DNA from 2 places in the Sediminibacillus sp. JSM 1682029 genome. Region 1 is predicted to be linked to the other one. Evidence: a T-box and tRNA genes for the amino acid it is inferred to sense, from the RefSeq annotation. Region 1 holds a T-box; the other holds one or more tRNA genes.
What was found. A T-box is a leader RNA that pairs with one kind of tRNA and senses whether it is charged. The one in region 1 lies ahead of alaS (alanine--tRNA ligase), so its partner is inferred to be a tRNA-Ala.
Positions count from the first base shown of each region.

Region 2: it encodes a tRNA-Ala, which carries the amino acid that the T-box ahead of alaS (alanine--tRNA ligase) is inferred to sense. The anticodon was not compared.

Region 1 is NZ_JBEWYY010000002.1:253,633-257,038, forward strand. It holds gene alaS (alanine--tRNA ligase) at 1-1,855, opposite strand, end outside; T-box leader at 1,972-2,179, opposite strand; gene ABVF09_RS05175 (AI-2E family transporter) at 2,245-3,312, opposite strand.
Region 2 is NZ_JBEWYY010000011.1:4,970-8,375, reverse strand. It holds gene sigW (RNA polymerase sigma factor SigW) at 1-116, opposite strand, end outside; gene ABVF09_RS16185 (aspartyl-phosphate phosphatase Spo0E family protein) at 318-467, shown strand; gene rocF (arginase) at 516-1,421, opposite strand; tRNA gene ABVF09_RS16175 (tRNA-Ala) at 1,710-1,782, opposite strand; tRNA gene ABVF09_RS16170 (tRNA-Gly) at 1,787-1,861, opposite strand; tRNA gene ABVF09_RS16165 (tRNA-Leu) at 1,865-1,949, opposite strand; tRNA gene ABVF09_RS16160 (tRNA-Lys) at 2,233-2,305, opposite strand; tRNA gene ABVF09_RS16155 (tRNA-Gln) at 2,340-2,414, opposite strand; tRNA gene ABVF09_RS16150 (tRNA-Tyr) at 2,476-2,558, opposite strand; tRNA gene ABVF09_RS16145 (tRNA-Thr) at 2,622-2,697, opposite strand; tRNA gene ABVF09_RS16140 (tRNA-Val) at 2,701-2,776, opposite strand; tRNA gene ABVF09_RS16135 (tRNA-Glu) at 2,793-2,867, opposite strand; gene ABVF09_RS16130 (S8 family serine peptidase) at 3,130-3,406, opposite strand, start outside.

The DNA.
Region 1 (3,406 bases):
TGACAAGTTGTTCGACACGGTCCAGTTCCTCTCGCGATATAGAACCGAAATGTGAAAAATCAAACCGAAGTCTGTCTGTTGTCACCAATGATCCGGCTTGATTGACATGTTCTCCTAACACATCTTTCAGTGCCTGGTGCAGCAAATGGGTTGCTGTATGGTTTTTGACGATTTCCGAACGGGATTGTTGATCGACCGTAGCCTTTACCTGGTCTCCTTTTTGCAATCGGCCTTCCTTCACCAGGACACGGTGCAGGTTCTGTCCCTGTGGAGCTTTCTGAACATCTTCTACAGAAAGGGTAGCTTGATCGGTATGAATCCATCCTCTGTCGGCAACCTGCCCGCCGCTTTCCGCATAGAAAGGAGTTTCTTTCAAGAAAAGATAAGCCTCTTCCCCTGCTTCCACTGTATCAACCAGCTGTTTGTCTTTAATGATTGCCAAAACAGTGGTTTGCGCTTCCAGCTCTTCATAACCGGTAAACGTGCTTTCTACTTCCACTTCACCGGCAACGCCTTCCTGGACATGCATGGAATCAACCTTTTGCCTGGCTTGACGGGCCCTTTCCCGCTGTTTGTCCATCTCCTGTTCGAATCCTTCCTCATCCATGGTGAAACCCGCTTCGCTTATATATTCATCGGTGAGTTCCTTCGGAAAACCATAGGTATCGTACAAACGGAATACCTCTTCACCAGGAAAGACATTACTTCCCTTTTGTTTTTCTTTTTCCATAATTTCCGATAAAATTGCCAAACCTTCACTTAAGGTTTCATGGAACCGTTCCTCTTCTGTCTTCACCACATTCTCAATAAAAGACTTTTTCTTCCGAACCTCTTCATAAAATTCTCCCATGATATCACTGACCGATTCCACCAGCTGGTACATGAACGGTCGATCGATTCCGATCTGTTTGGCGTAACGGACCGCCCGCCGCAAAAGTCTTCTCAATACATAACCACGTCCTTCATTCGAAGGAAGTGCGCCGTCGCTGACAGCAAATGTTACCGTGCGGATATGGTCGGCAATCACTTTGAATGCTACGTCGCCTGTTTCTGTATCCCCATAGTTCACACCAGCCAGTTGTTCGGCACGTTTTATCAGCGGCATGAACAAATCGGTTTCAAAATTAGTCGGGGTATCCTGGATGACACACACCATCCGTTCCAAGCCCATTCCAGTATCGATGTTTTTCTTTGGAAGCGGCGTATAAGTGTGATCAGGATTATGATTAAATTGAGAAAAAACCAAGTTCCAGATTTCCAGATAGCGTTCATTTTCTCCACCTGGATACAGTTCCGGGTCCTCTGGGTCATTGCCGTATTTTTCGCCTCGGTCGTAGAATATTTCCGTGTTCGGCCCGCTCGGCCCTTCACCGATATCCCAAAAGTTTTCCTCCAGACGGATTATCCTCTCTTCGGGAAGTCCGATTTTATCCCGCCAAATCCGGAAAGCTTCGTCATCTTCTGGATGCACGGTGACAGATAGTTTATCTTTTTCGAAACCTATCCAATCACTACTGGTAAGAAACTCCCAAGCCCATTCAATCGCTTCTTCTTTAAAATAATCACCAATCGAAAAGTTCCCCAACATTTCAAAGAAAGTGTGATGACGTGCTGTCTTTCCCACATTTTCGATGTCATTTGTCCGAATCGCTTTCTGGGCGTTGACCAATCGGGGATTATCTGGAATCACTCTTCCATCAAAGTATTTTTTCAACGTTGCCACACCACTGTTTATCCAAAGCAGTGTCGGGTCTTCTTTAGGCACTAAGGAAGCACTTGGTTCCACCCGGTGCCCTTTCTCTTTAAAGAAATCTAAATACATCTGCCGAACCTCTGCTGAAGTTAAATGCTTCATAGGTTTTTACCTCCATTTACTTTGACTTATTTTACAAAGGAATGCTTATTGCCCCCTTTTTCAAAAGCAGGATGTACTTCCCGATAAGGCAAAAAAAGCCCCCGTTCCTGCCTGAAAGCAGGGACGAGAGCTCTGTTCGCGGTACCACCCTGATTATGGATACAACGATCCATCACCTCTAGTTGCTTGTAACGGTGCATGCCGGCGGAGATGAATCCGCACTCGGATCTAGCTTCCATGGTCCTGACCGGGAATTTTTTCAGCCTGGAAATTCCTCTCTGATCGGATGGTACACCATGTACTCGGGATCTTCAACGCATTATAGCATTCCTTTTATTGACCTTCGTCTACTTGTATCAAAGTATAAAAAAAATTCTTTGCTATGTCAATCAATCAGCCGCCCGAAAACGACGGATGTGATACAGTATCACTTTTAAGACAGTTAGAAGCGGGACAGCCAGTATCATGCCGATGATGCCTCCCACCTCTCCTCCAGCAAGCAAAGCGAATATAATCAATATCGGATGGATATCGATGCTTTTGCCGACAATGAAAGGGGATAGCAAGTTCCCTTCGATGATCTGAACGATAAACACGGAAATCACTACGTAAACCACCATTTTATAAGAGATGGTGAAAGCGATCACTACTGCCGGAACAGCACCCAGAATCGGTCCGAAGTAAGGAATGATATTTGTCACTCCCATGATCACTGCCAAGAGAAGCGGATATCGCATGCCGATCAACCACAACAATCCATAAGTGGTCAAACTAACAAACAGGCAGACAAGCAGCTGTCCCCTGACGTAACTTCCAAGACTCTTGTCTATTTCGATACAGAGTTTCCTTCCATCATCGCGGTATTTCTCAGGGGTCAGCCTGCTGACCACCTTCCTGATCAATTCAAAATCTTTCAGCATATAAAATACTAGGACAGGAATCACAGCTGCCAGTATGACGATGTCCATTAACTTGGCTGCCTGTTCGACTACACTGGTAAGCAAGCGGCCGATAAACTCTTCGACCCGGTAAAAAAGAAGATCCATCCGATCATGTACGGATTCCGGTAAGTATGCCGTCCGTTCATACAGTCCATAGATGGCACTGCGGTATTGTTCCATAAACGTCGGCAAATTGGCGTTCAAATCCCGTAGTTGATGGAGCAAGACAGGAAAAGCTTTGTATAGAAGATAACCTGAAAGTCCAAAAAACACGAGATAAATACCGATGATGGCAAACCAACGCGGGAAATTATATTGATGAAGCTTTTCAATAATCGGATGCAGCAAATAAGCAATTAAAGCAGAAATAATGAAAGGAGTCAATATATGGAGAAGTACAGTCAAAACCGACTGATACAGTGGCAGCAGTTTCCATAATAGATACATAAACAAAAATGCCAATATTCCCGCTGAAATCCAATATAAAAAGCGAATTGATTTATTAGGATGGAACAAGCAATATTCCTCCTTCCCGGTAAAAAGACCTAACGATCAAGGTTAATCAAAACGATCTACGTCTAGTTTTCCCGGGAGAGAAGATTTTATCAAT
Region 2 (3,406 bases), on a different contig from region 1:
AACATCCGGTAACATATTTGGTACACTTTGTTCTGATAAAAGGAAACAACATCCTCAAATGCAGATTGATCTCCTTTTTTCACTTGCTTTATTTTTTGCTTTATCATCAGATCCATTTAAAAATACCTCCGCTGCATTTGCGGTCACTACCTATACGAGTGACGATGGTTTGAGGTTTCAATTTTTTTGCTGTTTTTTGAACAAACAAAAGCAGGAACATTTTCGTTCCACCGAAAAAATAGTAAAAATTTATGTTTATAGGTCTATTAAACCGGGTAAATATTAACAACTATATTATATCAGTTTGGGAGGAAGGTATGGATATTAAATTGTATTTGTTGGAAAAAATTGAAGCTTGCCGCAAGGAAATGCTAGAACTGTCTCACAAAAAAGAACTTACCTCCGATGCAGTAGTCTCGGCCAGTACCCGGCTCGATTACTGGCTGAATGAATACGATAAAGCATAATCGAAAACAAAAAAACCCCCGCTTTTCAGCAAGGGCCACACCATAAAACTACTTTAATTTTTCTCCAAATAAAGAACCCATTAATCCCACAGCTATTACAGCTGTTTTATTTTTTTCATCCAATATAGGATTTACTTCCACGAACTCCGCAGAAGTGACCATGTCTGTTTCCGCCAGCATTTCCATAGCCAGATGGCTCTCCCGGTAACTCAGACCCCCGATTACCGGAGTACCCACTCCCGGTGCATCTCCCGGATCGAGTCCATCCAAATCAAGGCTTAGATGCACACCGTCGGTTCGATCCTTTAAATAATCGATGACTTCCGTTATCACCGCAGACATTCCCATCCGATCCACTTCATGCATTGTATATACCTTAATGCCTTTTTCACGGATAAGCTCTTTTTCCCCTTCATCCAAAGAACGCGCTCCGATGAGGACAATGTTTTCCGGTTTTATTTTTGGCTGATAACCTAGTATATTGGTCAGTCGCTCGTGTCCCAGTCCAAGATTCACCGCCAATGGCATGCCGTGTATATTCCCGGAAGGCGATGTGTCCGCCGTGTTAAGGTCTCCGTGAGCATCGTACCATATCACCCCAAGGTTTTCGTAATGCTTGGCTATCCCAGCCAAACTTCCGATAGCAATGCTATGATCTCCGCCTAACACGAGGGGAAACCTTCCGGCAGTTATCACTTCATCCACCTGCTTGGCAAGCAACTCATTCCCTTCGGCAACTTGGCCTAAATTGCGCAAGTTGTCTTGCAGCTGTTCCGCCCCCCGACTCGGACGGGAAATTTTAATATCCCCCAAGTCTTCGATTTGAAAATTCAACGCCTCCAGAGTTTCCAACACACCGGCATAGCGAATCGCGCTCGGCCCCATATCGACCCCACGTCTGTTCTGTCCTAAATCCATCGGAACACCTATAATCGATACTTTCTTATTAACCACAATGTTGCCTCCTCCCGATTTATCATCCCTTTATAACTCCAAGGATCCGCTTTCATTTTTTCAAAGTTCGTTACTTCCTATCTTCATTTTAGTCAAAAGTGCAGGAATGACTCAACCGGACAAAAAATTGTATATATATACGGAAGTGGCAGATTGATATTCCTGCCCACATAAAGGATTGACTTAAGACCTCGAGCGGGAGACGCTGAAGCCAGACACACACCCTATTTCATTCCACATAAAAAGGGTAAAACTACTGTCAACAGTAATTTTACCCTTTATTAGAAGTGGAGCCTAGCGGGATCGAACCGCTGACCTCCTGCGTGCAAAGCAGGCGCTCTCCCAGCTGAGCTAAGGCCCCATATTGGAGCGGAAGACGGGATTCGAACCCGCGACCCCCACCTTGGCAAGGTGGTGTTCTACCACTGAACTACTTCCGCATATGGTGCGGATGGAGGGACTTGAACCCCCACGTCCGAAGACACTAGAGCCTGATTCTAGCGCGTCTGCCAATTCCGCCACATCCGCAAATTTTAATGGCAACAACGAGAAAGACATGGAGAACACTGAAAACAGCCCTGTCCATCTTAAGTTAAACAATGAGCCATGGAGGATTCCGACGCCGCAGGCTAGTCCTTGCATCCTTTTGTTGTAAATCGAAAGCAAGGGGAACCGTAGGTGAGAATCCGACCACAACTTCCTTGATGAGCCATGGAGGATTCCGACGCCGCAGGCTAGTCCTTGCATCCTTTTGTTGTAAACCGAAAGCAAGGGGAACCGTAGGTGAGAATCCGGACCACAACTTCCTTGATGAGCCATGGAGGATTCGAACCTCCGACCCTCTGATTAAAAGTCAGATGCTCTACCAACTGAGCTAATGGCTCACAATAAATCCAATCATCTTACTTATAAAAGAAATGGCTGGGCTAGCTGGATTCGAACCAGCGAATCACGGGATCAAAACCCGATGCCTTACCGCTTGGCTATAGCCCAATAAAAACAAAAGCAGTGCCAGCTGCTCGCACTTAAATCGTTTTTATATGTTTTTAAATGATGGAGGGAGTAGGACTCGAACCTACGAACCCGATGGGAGCGGATTTACAGTCCGCCGCGTTTGGCCAACTTCGCTATCCCTCCATGTATTAATGGACCTGTACCCCTATTATAATCTTCGGAATGCAGGTTATACAATTAAAAAGATGGTGCCGGCCAGAGGACTTGAACCCCCAACCTACTGATTACAAGTCAGTTGCTCTACCAATTGAGCTAGGCCGGCAAATGGTGGAGGATGCAGGGCTCGAACCTGCGACCCCCTGCTTGTAAGGCAGGTGCTCTCCCAGCTGAGCTAATCCTCCAACTAACTAAAATATATGGTGACCCGTACGGGATTCGAACCCGTGTTACCGCCGTGAAAGGGCGGTGTCTTAACCACTTGACCAACGGGCCAGTATTGTCTATCTTTCAAACTGACAGATACTATTATAACTCAAATAGGTGGTGTTTGTAAAGAGTAAATTTTTATATTTTATTTTCTCCTCTAACAAACGCCGTTCCTGTTTCTAAGCACGAATATGATTATAATAGGTATTGTGGATTTTGACAAGCATTTTTCCGCAAAAACTTTGCCGTTCTTCCATAAAAACAACCCCTTGGTGAAACGGCACCAAGGGGCCAATCCATTTATATAATATAGGGGGAGGTAAAAAGCTTAGTCTTCCGTGTTAATAAACAATTTCCCTTCGGCTGCTGCCTCGGTTGTATTACCGTAATCATCACTTATTTTCACCACAATTTCCGCTCCTTCCGCTACCAAATTGGAAGTAGCTGTCCAGTAACCAACATAATGTCCATCTTCGGTTTCAATCATCGGCAGCTCGGTAGCGTTGTTGGATAAATTGGTTAAAGGCATTTTGATATAGAATGTTGCATCCAAATCCGCTTCTGAATCAAACTCGATTTTCACTGATTCGCCTGCTTGAAGTTGG